2 regions of the Paenibacillus sp. USHLN196 genome follow, and region 1 is predicted to be linked to the other one. Evidence: riboswitches for the same ligand, from Rfam matches in the RefSeq annotation. Region 1 holds a riboswitch; the other holds the start of a gene.
The links. Region 1 has a riboswitch for cyclic di-AMP ahead of WFI24_RS02885 (3D domain-containing protein). Riboswitches for the same ligand answer to the same signal wherever they lie in the genome.
Positions count from the first base shown of each region.

Region 1 (7,585 bases):
CAAATCACAAAATATAATTGAAGTGTTCTGGCAATACAAGAGCTTCTATGCAACAGGTGTAGGATACACGCTCCTGTTATCTGCACTTGGTGTAATATTTGGGGTTATCATCGGACTGATCATCTGTTTGTTCCGTCTGCATGATGTAGCCATTCTGCGTTGGATTGGAACAGCATATGTCGAAGTCATTCGGGGTACTCCGATGCTAGTGCAATTGATGATAATCTATTACGGATTGGCCCTGACATTTGGTATTAATTTTAGTCCCCTTCAAGCGGGTATTATCACACTTTCCATCAATAGTGGTGCCTATCTTGCGGAAATTTTCCGAGCAGGTATTCAAGGGGTGGATCGTGGCCAGTTGGAAGCAGCTCGCTCCCTCGGAATGGGCAGAGGTGCAGCCATGCGTTACATCATATTGCCACAGGCTTTCAAGGCCGTATTGCCGGCAATTGGTAATGAATTCATAACGATCATCAAGGAATCCTCCATTATCTCTGTTATCGGTATGGTGGACATTATGTATCAGGCAAGTGTTGTCAAAAACATTACGTACCAAGGAATGAGTCCGTTTGTTATTGCGGCAGCCATTTACTTTGTATTGACGTTCATTTTGTCCAAGCTGCTGGGACGACTGGAAAGGAAGTTGAGTGCAAGTGATAGACGTTAGACAATTACACAAATCTTATGGAAATAACGATGTGCTTAAGGGCATTAACGTGACCATTGGCAAAGGCGAGGTTGTCGTGGTCATCGGTCCTTCCGGTTCAGGTAAAAGTACATTCTTACGTTGCCTGAACCTCTTGGAACAACCTACATCAGGTGAAATCGATTTTGAAGGTGTTTCAATAACGGACCCCAAGCACAACATTAACGCGACTCGTGAAAAAATGGGGATGGTGTTCCAGCATTTTAACCTGTTCCCACACAAAACGGTGCAGCAAAACATTACAATTGCCCCAATCAAAGTGAAGAAGCAATCCACGCAGGAAGCAGAGAAAATTGCTGCTGATCTGCTTAACACTGTGGGCTTGTACGATAAGAAAGATACATTCCCGAATCAGCTGTCCGGTGGACAGAAGCAGCGGATCGCCATTGCAAGAGCATTGGCCATGCAACCGCATGTCATGCTGTTTGACGAGCCTACTTCGGCACTGGACCCCGAGATGGTTGGTGAAGTGCTGGATGTCATGAAACGCCTTGCAGAAGGCGGGATGACCATGGTCATCGTGACGCATGAAATGGGTTTTGCACGTGAAGTGGGAGACCGGATCCTGTTCATGGATGGCGGGGTTATTGTGGAAGAAGGAACACCAGATGAGGTGTTCGGAGCACCCAAAAATCCACGAACACGTGATTTTCTTGCTAAGGTACTCTAAATTCATGAATCAAATAGCGTTACTGACTTTATGTCGGTAGCGCTATTTTTTTATGCGTAATATCCACTAATGAAATCGAAAAGTAACTTTTCTGTTACCTAATATTATGAATCGGTGTATCCAACATCTCGAAATTATCCAGTATTCTTACAGATGATGACGTGCAGAAAATTATTTGGTAAGAATTACTACAAGTTCAGGTTACAAAATTGTGATATATTGAACTCTGCCGAAACTTCCGGACAGGGAGTGCGGGGGATGTAACAATGCAGATCGTGCAGGGGGAAGATATACGGCACACTGCTTGGGGTGAATTAGGGGTACATAATGATTCCAAATGTAACGAAGAACCTATAGGGTGGGCTCCTCATCCGAATCCGACAACTAACTTCGCAGGCACAATGAGGGAGGAAGACCATGATTAACAAGAAACGTATAGCCAAAACAGCAGTAGCATTATTGACAACAGCAATGCTTATTCAAGCCGTTCCGGCTCACGCAGATTCAGTTCATGTGGCCAAAGAGGGGGATACCTTCTACACCTTATCGAAACAATATGGAGTAGCACTTAACACGTTGGTTAAAGCAAATAACGACATTTCGCCTTACAACATTTATGGTGGTTTGAAAATTACAATCCCCGGCAAAGCAAACAAAGTTGCTGCTGCCGCTACGGAAAGCAAGGCTCAAGCGAAGACGGTTACCACAGCAAGCTTGGACGTTAACGCAGATAACAAAGTGGTTCAAGCCTGGGGCAAAACGTTTGATTACAGTAAAGCAGTGAATGTGAAAGCAACGGCATACTCTGCAGATCCGTCCGAAAATGGAGGATGGGGTCCTGTGGATTACTTCGGCAATGATCTTGAACTGGGTACGATTGCAGTTGATCCAAGTGTGATTCCGCTCGGAACCAAAGTATTGGTCACAGGTCACAGCCATCCAGGATTGCCCAAACAGGCTTTTGTAGCCACAGCACGTGATGTGGGTGGAGCAATCAAGGGTCACCGAATTGATATCTTCATTCCGGGTAGCAAGCAGTCCGTAAGCACATTTGGTTTTCAGGATATCGAGCTGTACATTCTGAAGTAGCAAGTAATTACATCTAATGAATTCAAACAGGGTGTCTGGCAGTCGCTAACTTGCGATTGAACAGGCACCCTTTTAACATTCGTAATCATTTCTTGACACGGATCATGGACATTCTAATCTTTGGCCTTAGGCAATCCCAACATTTCGTCCAACGTGACCAGTTCATATCCGCGGTGACGCAGTTCCTCAATGACTTCGGGCAGAGCCTCAATCGTGCCGTTCAGGTTAGAGCCCACACCGCCTCCTGCATGCTGCAGAACGATGGAACCAGGTTTCACGGCAGATAGGATATTATCTTTCACCTTTTCCTTGGAGAGGCCTTTCCAGTCCAACGAATCCACATTCCAGTTCACAATGCTATAATGCTGTCTGGCAGCCCATTTCAGCTGTTCCTCATTAATGTCACCATAAGGTGGCCGTATCATTTTGGGGGTATATCCCGTGAGGTGGTGAATAATATCGCCGGTATGTAAAATTTGTTTGCGAAAGGCATTCATCGACAGCTTACCGAATTCCGGATGATTATAGCTGTGATTGCCAACGATATGTCCTTCCTTAACCATGCGTTTTACCAGATCCGGATGTTTCTCAGCACGACTACCCACGATGAAGAAGGTAGCTCTGACTTTGTATTTTTTCAATACATCCAGCACCTGCGGAGTAAATCGTGGATCGGGCACATCATCAAAAGTCAGTGCAACCTGTTTGGTTGAAGGACCATTGGTTTTGAACGTATCGGCATATTTTTGACGTAATTGTCCCAATGTCAGTTGTTCTTGTTCCGCGGAATCTGAACCTGATACCGACTCACTTGGCGGGCTTGAAGCATCCCGCGATGAAACAACTGGAGCATGATACCCTCCGAGAAAAATAACGATAACCATCAGCATAATGAGGCGTACGCGCATAATAACGGCCTCCTTTTCCAAAATGACGTTCTCTTTGGTATGCCCGGGGTATCCATAAGTTATGCGTAGTGTGAGAATTTTCATTGCCGATGTAGCTCATGAAAGCCATAATTCCTCCATATATAACATATAGAGAAGGATAGGTGGATGGCTATGAGTACATATGATTTGAAATCGATACGTTTACAGGTGATTGAAGCAGGAGAGGATAAGGTTTTTCTCGTTACCGGAGGAAAGGCGCATATTGGCGCTGTAGCCACGTTCTATGTCGATCATGAGCGGGTTAGTGGGACTACGGTACATATTCCGGGTCATAAGGAACAAGAGCTCTGTGAACGGCTTGCCCGAAAAGCTGCCCTGCAGCTGAAAGTAACCGTTACGGTAATTATGGGTATCCATTTTGATTCCATTACACGGATGCAGATCGACGAAATCGTGCAGACTGCAGAGAGGTTGATGGAGGATCATCTGAATAAGGATAAACAATCTTCCTGACGTAAGAGCAATCGCATGTTTTGATTTTATTTGCTAAAATTGAAACGAGATGTAGATTCTTACGTATGTATAATTATATACGATGTAATATCGACTAGGAGGAATACCATAATGTCCATTTTCAAACGATTGCGTGATTTAACGATGTCTAACATTAATGCCATTATTGACAAGGCAGAAGATCCAATCAAGATGACGGACCAATATATCCGTGACATGCAAGAGGATCTGGAGGATGCGGAGAAAGCAGTAGCCGCACAGATCGCCATTGAGAAGAAATTCAAGCAGTTGTTCGAAGAGCAGGAAGCGCTTGTGAAGAAACGTGAAGAACAGGCGCACACGGCGGCACGTGCTCAGAACCTGGACCTGGCTCGCCGGGCTCTTGAAGAGAAAAAGGTTGCTGAAGAGAAGATGGCTGAGTACAAAACCAGCTATGATCAGAACAAGGCTTCTGCAGATAACCTGCGTGGCAAGCTCGACGAGATGCGTAAGCAGTTGACTCAAATGAAGAACAAACGTGAAACATTGGTAGCCCGCTACAATGCAGCAAAAGCCCAAACGGAAATCAACAAAGCGTTGAATGGATTTGGCTCGGATACGGCAAGTGCCGGCATGAAGCGAATGGAAGAGAAAATGATGCAAATGGAAGCACAAGCTGAAGCAAGCAACGAGATGTCATCCAAAGGCAAGTCGCTTGATGAAGAGTTCGAGAAGCTGGGTAAAGACAAGGCTGTTGAAGACGAACTGGCAGCATTGATGAAACAGTACGATAATAAGAACTAACACCTTGGTTGTCAGCAGGGTTAACCAGCGGAGGAGAAGAGTGTTTCTCCTTCGCTTTTAAATGCGGTTCATGTTGATATGTGGGGGCTGTGTAAATGGATTTGAACATTTTGGCGATGCTGGTCTGGACCGGATCTGGTGCGGTTTTGCTGTTTGTTTTGATGTATGTTGATTCACTGTTTACGAAATATAAGGATTTTGCTGAAGTTAAGGCTGGCAATATGGCTGTTACTACACGTATGGTGATGAAATTATTTGCGCAAGGGTATGTTCTGGCTACGTCCATTTCTACGGCTGGTCACCTGGGAGAAGCACTGTTGGTCTCCGTTGTATCCTTTATCATTTTGTTGATTCTGGAGAGTGTCGTACACTTTATGATTCGCAAATGGGCCACTCTGGATCTGGATACCGGAATTCAGCAAGGGAAGACAGGATACGGGTTGTTCTCTGGCGCTTTACATATCGTGGGCGCACTGATTATTGCAGCTTGTTTATAAGATAAGGAACAGGAGTAATTATCATGAGTGTATGGAAACGTATTAAAGGAATACTAACGAAACCTGAACCGCCGCAGGCAGAGAAAACCATGCTACAGCTTGCACCTGGTGATATCTGTGAGGTTTCTCTCGTCACTTATGAAGTCGTTGGTCGGGTACAAAATCGCGCTCGAAATGCAGTTGTGCTTACGCTGCAGGATGGTACCGCTTTTCGATATTTGCATATTGAAGAACGGGAAATCACCCGTTATGCCTTATACACACCGATTGACGGCAGGCTTGATGCACCTGATGAGGTGCCTACATTACTCGACCTGGATGGCCGTGCATATCATCTGGAGGAAGAATATGGAGGCATGGTATCCACGGCAGGCAGAACTCCCTATGGCCAGGCTGGAGAACAATTGGTATGGCAGTATCAGTCTGATGATAATATGCTTCTTCGCGTGGAGTGGCAAGACAGAAGATTTACACTGTATGAGGGTGAGTCCATTCTTCCTGCTGATATCAAAGTGATTCGTTCGAGCTAGGAGAGGTTCCAATGAAAAAACGCTTGGCACATGGATTAAAATTAATGCTGGTCCTCAGCCTTGTGATGTCTCTGTTGTCCGCGTGCGGAGCACCTTCTGTTCAGGACACATATCCGCTTGAATCGGTTAGTGGCAGTGGTAACTCAACGTCCTATGTGTACCGGGCTTCGGACCGTACGGTTCCGGAAGTGGCTCAGGAATTGTCTGAGCAAAGACAACCGGATCAGATCTCGGCAGAGAACACAGAGCGTATGTTCCTGGTGTACCAGGACGATTATTATCATCTGCAACAAGATCCGAACAAACCGGAGGATACCTTGGTTGAGGTGGACTCAAAGGAATATGTTCGACAGAACTACGATTCATCTTTTTTACAGGGTTATCTGACCGCTACGTTAATTGGTAATCTGTTCGATTCTTTTGGCGGGCGGGGGTATGGTAAATATCGGGGATATACCAATAAAGATACGTATAAACCGAGTGCAGGATCTTACCGTACACCAACGAGTAATGACAAGAAAGTTGCTCCACCCATTACTGTGGATCGGAAAGGTACGATTACAAGGCGCGGAAGCGATAAAGATTCTAGCGTGGGATCTGGCGGCGGATTATTCAATCGGAACAAAGATCAGAGCAAGGGAACCATTGATCGCAACAAGAGCAGTGGTGGGTTGTTTGATTCGCCTAAGAAATCCTACAAAAAACCGAAAACCAGAGTGGGCGGCGGCCGAATTAAGAGGCGAAGATAATAGCATCTAATCATAAGCGTGGCTGCTAAACGAAGTTCATTTTAAGAACAGTGACAAGGGAAGGCGGATTCACCTCTGCCTGCACATTACCTTGGAGCTGTTCTTTTTGGTTTACGATTTGCGAACATGATTGGACTTGCGTACGCGGGGAATCGTTGAAGCAGGCTGTTTGCGAATCCAGCGGATAAATGGAATCATTCGTTCATCTTTTCTCAAGGATTGGAGGTCAGTGAGACCAAGGGTTACAATGTCGCGATTGGTGTATAGCGAATGAATCTGTTTGTGACAGGGAATGCACAGGTTGGCTGTTGGCAGGAATGTTCCGCCCATTTCTTTGGGTGTCAGATGATGGATGGTCGTGTCTACAGGTTCTCTTCCGCATAACTCACATTGGTCACTCATGGTCCTCGCCTCCTTGTATCAATGATATTATGAGCATATGCGCTGGCTTTCATGTTGGATGTAGGCCTTGGAACTGCTGCATCCGTAAGAATTAGAATCTTGTGACAGGAGTCAGTGAGCGATGTACTTGTCATCGAGCAGCTTTCGGGCTACACTTTCTTAAACGATAAGATGTCCCTAGGAGGTAAGAATACTTTTGAAACTGAACTCACATTCACATGATATGACAACTGCCAAGTTCAATCGTACAGCTGTACAGGTACCGGATGCCCAAGCCAAAATAGCTGCACGCGTGACTTCGGGTCCCATAGAGAAAGTTCGCCTTGAATCTGCCCATGGACGTACACTTGCGAAGACTATTCAGGCACCTCACCCGTATCCGTTCTTCCGAAGATCGGGCATGGATGGCTTTGCGATTATAAGCACAGATACTACAGATGCATCAAGTGAGCAACAAATCTGGTTTCGTGTAATTGACGAAATTCCCTGTGGATATACCTCGGACCACACCATCGTATCAGGTACGACTGCTCGCATCATGACGGGTGCACAGGTTCCAGAGGGTGCGGATGCGGTGGTCATGATGGAGATGACCGAGAGCAAAGAAGAGAACGGAGAACAGTGGATTGCATTGAAACGCCAGATAATGTCTGGTGCTAATATTACACCCATTGGACTGGAAGTTCAGGAGGGTCAGCAACTGCTTGAAGCAGGAACGATCATCAGAGCGGGAGAGCAGTCGGTGTTGGCTAC
Region 1 is NZ_JBBCYH010000001.1:664,433-672,017, reverse strand. It holds gene WFI24_RS02895 (ABC transporter substrate-binding protein/permease) at 1-670, shown strand, start outside; gene WFI24_RS02890 (amino acid ABC transporter ATP-binding protein) at 657-1,379, shown strand; cyclic di-AMP (ydaO/yuaA leader) riboswitch at 1,597-1,794, shown strand; gene WFI24_RS02885 (3D domain-containing protein) at 1,797-2,468, shown strand; gene WFI24_RS02880 (polysaccharide deacetylase family protein) at 2,582-3,376, opposite strand; gene WFI24_RS02875 (prenylated flavin chaperone LpdD) at 3,530-3,871, shown strand; gene WFI24_RS02870 (PspA/IM30 family protein) at 3,983-4,654, shown strand; gene WFI24_RS02865 (DUF350 domain-containing protein) at 4,750-5,151, shown strand; gene WFI24_RS02860 (DUF4178 domain-containing protein) at 5,175-5,681, shown strand; gene WFI24_RS02855 (DUF4247 domain-containing protein) at 5,693-6,430, shown strand; gene WFI24_RS02850 (HNH endonuclease) at 6,542-6,832, opposite strand; gene WFI24_RS02845 (molybdopterin molybdotransferase MoeA) at 7,056-7,585, shown strand, end outside.

Region 2 (7,585 bases), on a different contig from region 1:
CGTTATCACATGGGGAGAAGCAGTGGCTGGAGATCGGTATGCTGCTTCTACAGGAGCCGCGGGTGTTGTTGCTGGACGAACCAGCCGCAGGCATGACGGACGAAGAAACACACAAGACCGGGCGACTACTGCAAGAAATTGCGCGTGAGCGCTCGGTTGTGGTGGTGGAGCATGATATGGAGTTTGTGCGAGAGTTCGCAGCCAAGGTAACGGTGATGCATGAAGGGAAACTGCTGAAGGAAGGTACGATGGCGGAGGTACAGGCAGATCCGAAGGTAGCGGAAGTGTATCTGGGCAAAAGGAGGGGTGACCATGCTGTCGCTGCAACGAATTGAATCCGGCTATGGGGAAAGTAATGTGCTTCGTGGTGTGAGCCTGGACGTACAGCCTGGGCAGGTGGTGTGTCTGATGGGTCGTAATGGTGTGGGTAAAACGACGTTGATGAAGACATTAATGGGACTACTGAAAACGCGCAAGGGCAATATTCAGTGGAAAAATCAGGAGTTATCCACCTTGGACTCAGCCAAGCGGGCGAGGGCGGGGATTGGTTATGTACCGCAAGGGCGGGAGATTTTCCCGCAGCTTACGGTGAAAGAAAACTTGTTACTTGGCCTTGAGACAAGTGCCCCAGGTGTAAAGACGTTCCCGGAGGATGTGCTTGCGATGTTCCCGGTGCTTGCGACGATGTATGGACGGCAGGGCGGAGATCTGAGTGGTGGGCAGCAGCAGCAGTTGGCGTTCGCCCGGGCGCTGGCTTCGCGTCCGGGGTTGCTGCTGCTTGATGAGCCAACAGAAGGTATCCAGCCTTCCATTGTGGAGGACATTCGGCAAGTCATTTTGCAGCTCAAGGCGAAGGGGGATCTCTCTGTTCTGCTGGTGGAGCAGAGTATTGATTTTGTACGCAATGCCGCAGATTACATCTATATCATGGATAAAGGTGCCATTACCCTGCACGGGACACCGCAAGAACTGGATATGTCCCAGTTTGAACATCATCTGTCCGTTTAGTTGGAGCTGCAGTTTCGGGTGGAGAGTGGGTTCAGGAGCGCTTGTCCAGGATGTTCGAGTATTTCGGATATAATCGTCGAATGCATTCCGGGCAGATATCATGGGTGAATTCGGCGTGGGTATGCTTCTCCAGATAACTTTCGACGGAGTTCCAATGTTCTTCTTCATCCTTGATCTGTTTGCAGACGGCGCAGATAGGCAGCAGTCCACGTAATGTACGCACTTCAGACAGAGCCTTCTTTAATTGGCGTTCTGTCTTTTTCTGTTCGGTAATATCCACGTGTGCGATCAAAGCCAGATGAGTATCCGGAAGGGGCTCAGTATGAACTAGAGGGGTGAGTTCCGTACGGAACCACCTTTCTTCGTTATATATCGTATACACGCAGATGTCATATGTATGATTTCGATTAAAGGGTGTTCCGCTTTCTTTCAAATTCTGTGCAACAAGTGCCGTAGCGGCATTCCTGCCTCGTAACGCCCAAGCTTCCAACAGATGCAGGTAATGTCTATGATTATTGTTCGCATCCGAGCTTGGTGGAAATTGACCCAGTCCCTGTTGCCAAGCGCGGTTGCAGCTGTGGATAACCCAGTGGTGGTCAACGATGATGAGTTGGTGACGTATGGATTGGAACGTAAGGCTTTCCAGGTCGGATGTAACATGTCTCATGAATGAGGTCCTCCTTTGACGGAAATCTTATCTCAGTTCATCTGGAATATCCAAAATATCAGCGACCAGATGCCTGAAGCGGGTTGCTTTGCGTGTGCCGTGAATGAGATTGGACAAACGATAGGGCGGGATACCGTACTGTTCACAAAAGGTCTTCTGGTCCACTTGAAGCTCGGTTAGCCGTCGTTTGATGGCCCATCCGAACGGAGTCACTGGTTTTTTCTTGTTCAAAAGGGTTCACCCCTGGTTAGATTGTAGTATTCAGTCGCCATCTCTTCATGTAGAATATATAGAAATGCGAGCTGTATATTTTATTATATACGTAAATGCGTCATCTAACAATTAAAAAAGACGGAAAAAAGTGTATTTTGTGATGTTAAATGGCGTAAATACGTTAAATAAACAAATAAAATGACAAAAAAACACGTCGGCAAGGAGGTTGCCGCGTGTTTTTTGTTTGTCCGAATGAAGGCAAGTGAAGCTGAGGAGAAAGAGGATTAGGCCCTGTAGGCATGAAGTCCAGCTCCAAGCATATGGAAACTGGGGAAAAACGATTTCATGGACATCGAGGTTGGCTGTGCCAGTCCATCCGCAGCCGAGGCGCTGACGGTGTTCCATTCATTCTCCAGATCTGCGGCCAGGCGGACCATCAGATCTTTGGTTATATCGTTATTCAGGGGAATAACTTTGGAGGCTTCGGTTATGCAGGCATTCATGGCTGAATGCAGATAACCAAGGACCGCCTCCTCGACCGGGATATCGAGATGGTGGTTAATCCAGGCATGAACAGTGGAGAGGCAGCCAACCGAATCATATTTGGCGAAGATCTGTTCGAGCTGGCTGAAATCAATCCAGGGGTGCAGAGCGCGTGCGAGTCTGATCAATCGTTTGCCCATAACAGCAGCTTGTTCTCTGAGATCTCCAGGAGTTCGCTGAACATGGACGAGCTTGTCGATCAGAGCTATCCGCCATGTATCCTTGTGATCTGCTGCGGTATAGATGCCTTTTATGGCCATCCCTTCAAGACGAACGATGCTGGGATGCAACTGACAACGCATGAATGATTCGAGATCTTCAGCATTACGAATGGTACCCTCCTTGATATGGATATCCATGCCGAAGGAATGGGTGAACCCTCCGACCTGAATAGAGGAATCAAGCAGTTTGACATAATCGAGCAGCTTATTCCCACGGTTCACAATCATTCGCCTCCTGTGTTCGTTAAATGTCACTTAAAGTAACATTTATTTACCTTTTTGTTTGCTTTGTGTTTGAAAATCCGAATTATATGATAGTTATCTTCCCATAAACGTCCGCTTTTTGTCAATAGAATCCTTGTAATTTATGGTTTTAAATTGATAAATCATATGTTGTGTTATCTAATATATCATTCAACGTCAGTTGTTATCAGAGTGTAGGGGAAGACTATATATTACTATATATAAATGATTACACAGATCGGCTCTATCCGGAAAAGAGGGGATCAAAACTAATGATATGCAGTTCATGACTGAACATGACGAGAATATGCGATTTTTGAGGAAAATGCCTGGCTGATAAAGAAGTATTAAAAAGTGCTTTACTTTTAGATCTAAAGCCGGTATAATCAATTCTGTTGCCGATTATTTACGACATGCGGTCGTGGTGGAATGGCAGACACGCTATCTTGAGGGGGTAGTGGGCGTATGCCCGTGGAGGTTCGAGTCCTCTCGACCGCATCATATGAACGATTAAGAAGAAGCTTTCCTTTATTGGAAAGCTTCTTCTTTTTGTATTTTCGGCCAGTAGAACCTCAGGTCAGAAAAAAGGCCATCCATTACCGGGGCGATCGTCCGGTTGCGGGTGGCCTGTGTGTTATTTTTGAAGCAAGTTCTTGATATCTTCTTCAATCTTGTCGGGTGTTGTTTTGGGAGCGTAACGTTTCAGTACCTGTCCGTTCTGATCCACAAGGAATTTGGTGAAATTCCATTTGATTGCTTTGGAGCCGAGCAGGCCAGGAGCTTCTTTGCTTAGATGCTGGAAGAGAGGATGAGCGCTTGAGCCGTTCACATCAATTTTCTCGAACATTGGGAAGCTCACGCCATAATTCATCTGACAGAACTCTGCAATGTCGTCGGAAGATCCTTTTTCCTGTGCAAACTGGTTGCTTGGAAAACCCAGAACTGCAAAAGGGGCATCCTGAAACTTGTCTTGCAGTTCTTGCAGACCTTTGAATTGAGGAGTAAGGCCACATGAGCTTGCCGTATTCACAATCAGTAGCACTTTGTCACGGTAGTCGGACATTTCAACTTCTTGACCGCGAAGGGTATTCACTTTGTAATCGTAGACTGTCATCTAAATCGCCTCCATGATCTAATCTTATACCTCTTATTATATTGGTTACAATTAAATATTGCAAAACTAATATGGTGTTAAAAGAATCAAAACAGGCAAGTTGTGCAGAATACGTGAATGAATATCGATGTGATTTTCGTCAGAGTGAGAATTAGATAGCCTTGAAGAGATGGGTAGAGTATAACCTTATTGTAAGCGTTATTATGGATGGGTATTGGCAAAAATCTGCCGATTCGGTGATCTGGGCGGACTTTACACCGTCATGTCGCGGGTGTATGATTCATAACGTAATTTCAATTTAAACTAAATTGTACTTGAAAAACGAAACAAACGATAATATCGCTCGATCTTACTTTAAGATATACGAACGATGTTTTAATCGCTGAGTTTCCATTCATTGATGAGTGGGAAACGGGGGAACCAACGGAATGCGCTGTCCAGGACAGTGGTATTCATGGGGTGAATTTTCCGGTGACAGCCGGAAATAGGGCGACTCTCGCGCCCGAATCCGTCAGCTAACCTCGTAAGCGTTAAAGGGAGAGGCAACAAGCCGTACGCTGGTTCATGGTGTTTTCGCCATGGGTTATTTAAGAAGCGTTCGGGAGGCCTTGGTCCCCCACGCTTCTTTTTTGTTGTCTTTTCACGCCAAGGGAGGAACGAATGATGGATACTGAGATGATCTTAGTGACTGCTCCAAATGAAGCAGGACGCAAATTTATCAAATTGCTGATGTACAAAAAAATGCCGTTTGCCGTTCTAACCAACAGTGCAGGGGAAGAGCGTAGACTCCGTAGAATCGGGGTAGAGCATGTCATTCGAATGAACACGGCTGCAGCTCAAAAATGGTTTTTGCCGCAGGGCAGCGTAGGAAACGTGTTTATTTTCGAGAACAGCCTGAATCTGACCTGTCGATATTTGCAGATCTGCCGTTCGTGGACATCGAAGTCCCTGTGCGTCATTACGGAGCAGAGTCATCCAAAGGGCATTTATCGAGGAATGGGTGCAGACCGGATTGTGTATTCACTTAATGGAGAAGTCGGCTTTCTCCTGAATGGTTAGTGCGCTAGCTTGTTAGCTTGTGATTGCTCCGGTGTAAGGGGCCTGTTATAATTGAATATATCAATAAACGGAAATTTGAGGAGACTCATGCTTGATGGTGGGTCTTCTTTTTTATGGTTTTATAGGTAGTTCAAAAAGTCCGCTTTTGATTACGAAGGATGCCTGGCGGCATCCTCAGCATCGAATATGAAATTCAGCCGAAATGTCCGTTGCTCACGTAGTTTTCCCTACGCTCCGCTACTCCATTTCTAGCTTCATTCCATCTTCTCGGTACTGAAAACCAGACTTTTTGAACACGAACTTTTAAATAAGGATAAGGAATCGCCTGTGGCTTACAAGGAGGAATTGGCGTGCCGGATGTAGGTGGATTGAAGTGGTTGTTTTTTGATGTTGGAGATACGCTGGTGGATGAATGGGAGCCGGTTGATGATATTATCGGACAGTTCGTTCGCGAAGCTTGCGCTTTGGGGTATCCGGTGAAGATTGAGGCGGTACGAGAACTGTTCGCGAACTGTTACCAGAATTATGAGCAATGGCCGATGAGAGTGGCTATTCGCACATTCATTGGAGACGAGAAGCACCAGAAACAGATTCAGGACAAGCTGAAGTTTCAAAAAGATCTTGAACATCCTTTTCCTTCAGCGGATTCGGTTCTTCAGCACTTGTCGAAGCATTATCGCATTGGCATTATTGCCAATCAGAGTCCTGGAACGGAAGAGAGACTGGAGAGCTACGGGTTGCGAAAGTATGTTGATGTTCTGGCCTGTTCGGCTGAAGAAGGGGTGTCCAAGCCAGACCCTGAGTTATACGCTGTGGCCTTGAAGCAGGCCGGTTGTGAACCAGAGGAAGCCGTCATGATCGGCGATCGGATCGATAATGACATTATTCCTGCTCGGAAGCTGGGCATGCGTACGATACGGATTATGCAGGGTTACGGGAGATTCCAGCCGGAACTATCGGATGACGAACGTGCAGATTGGACCGTTGATTCATTGGATCAGCTCCTGCCGTTATTGGCGCCAAACCAGAATTAGATGATTGCGTACAAGATTTTCTACTATAAATGAAGACACGTTGCTGCAGAGCAACAATAAAAGGCTGATCAACTTGGGTATCGCATACCGGAGTCGATCAGCCTTTTTATTATTTAGTCAATTAGAATGAATTAGAACAAGCGGATCGTCTGAATGATCAGATATACATTTAGCACAACGATAACAGCGGCAATGACCCATGAGATGATTTTGAGCCATAATTTGTTGGCGAACGCACCCATGCTTTTTTTATCACTCGTGAACATCACCAAGGGAATTACAGCAAAAGGTAATTGAAGAGACAGCACGACCTGGCTCAAAATGAGCAGTTCTTCTGTGCCATGTTCTCCAGCGATGGCTGTAACAATTACAGCAGGGATGATGGCGATCAGACGTGTGACCAGTCTACGCAGCCATGCTGGAATTCGAATATTCAGGAATCCTTCCATGACAATCTGCCCAGCGAGTGTACCTGTAAGAGTAGAGTTCTGACCTGACGCCAACAGCGCCACACCGAACAGGATACTTGCAACAGTAGTACCTAATAGAGGCGTTAGCAGATGATAGGCATCAGCGATCTCCGCAACCTGCGTCATGCCGGCACTGTGGAATACAGCGGCAGATACAATCAGAATGGCCGCATTGATGAACAGAGCCAGTGTCAGCGCGATTGTAGAATCCATGGTCGAGTACCGAATGGCTTCTTTTTTACCCTGTGGTGTCTGTTCGATCTGACGGGTCTGTACAATGGAAGAATGCAGATATAGATTATGCGGCATCACGGTTGCTCCGATAATACCGATGGCGATATAGAGCATGGCCGGGTTCTGCAAAATCTCTACATTGGGTACAAAACCATGGAGAACGCCGCCCATATCCGGTTTTGCCAGGAACAGGTCAATCCCGAAGCAGAGGGCGATGGTCGCCATCAGCACAATGACGAGAGTTTCCAAAGCTCGGAAGCCTTTGTTTTGCAGTACAAGGATCAATAGTACATCGACTGCGGTGATAATAACGCCGTATAACATAGGAATGTTAAATAACAGCTTTAACGCGATGGCAGAGCCAATGACTTCTGCCAGATCCGTGGCTGCAATGGCAAGCTCACACAGAACCCATAACATCATGACGACAGGCATGCTGAAGCGTTCGCGACAGGCTTGAGCCAGGTCCCGTCCGGTGACGATGCCGAGCTTCCCAGCCAATGATTGAAGCACAACGGCCATCAGGTTCGAGAGCAGGATGACGGATAACAAGGTATACCCAAACTGTGAACCGCCTGCAATATCTGTTGCCCAGTTGCCGGGGTCCATGTAACCTACGGCAACGAGGTACCCTGGGCCTACAAAAGCGAGGAATTTCTTCCACCATGCAGCATTTTGCGGAACTTTCATCGAGCTATGTGCTTCTCCAAGAGAAGGGGCCATGCCAGCAGTAGACAATGATTCTCTTGAAGGCGTGTTGAACGGATTTTTTTTACTCA
Region 2 is NZ_JBBCYH010000002.1:656,637-664,221, forward strand. It holds gene urtD (urea ABC transporter ATP-binding protein UrtD) at 1-335, shown strand, start outside; gene urtE (urea ABC transporter ATP-binding subunit UrtE) at 313-1,008, shown strand; gene WFI24_RS06280 (hypothetical protein) at 1,040-1,675, opposite strand; gene WFI24_RS06285 (XRE family transcriptional regulator) at 1,703-1,906, opposite strand; gene WFI24_RS06290 (urease accessory protein UreF) at 2,173-2,874, opposite strand; tRNA gene WFI24_RS06295 (tRNA-Leu) at 3,311-3,393, shown strand; gene WFI24_RS06300 (glutathione peroxidase) at 3,530-4,009, opposite strand; cyclic di-AMP (ydaO/yuaA leader) riboswitch at 4,380-4,554, shown strand; gene WFI24_RS06305 (hypothetical protein) at 4,670-5,068, shown strand; gene WFI24_RS06310 (HAD family hydrolase) at 5,419-6,102, shown strand; gene WFI24_RS06315 (Nramp family divalent metal transporter) at 6,234-7,529, opposite strand.
Region 2: another riboswitch for cyclic di-AMP. It lies ahead of WFI24_RS06305 (hypothetical protein); the one in region 1 lies ahead of WFI24_RS02885 (3D domain-containing protein).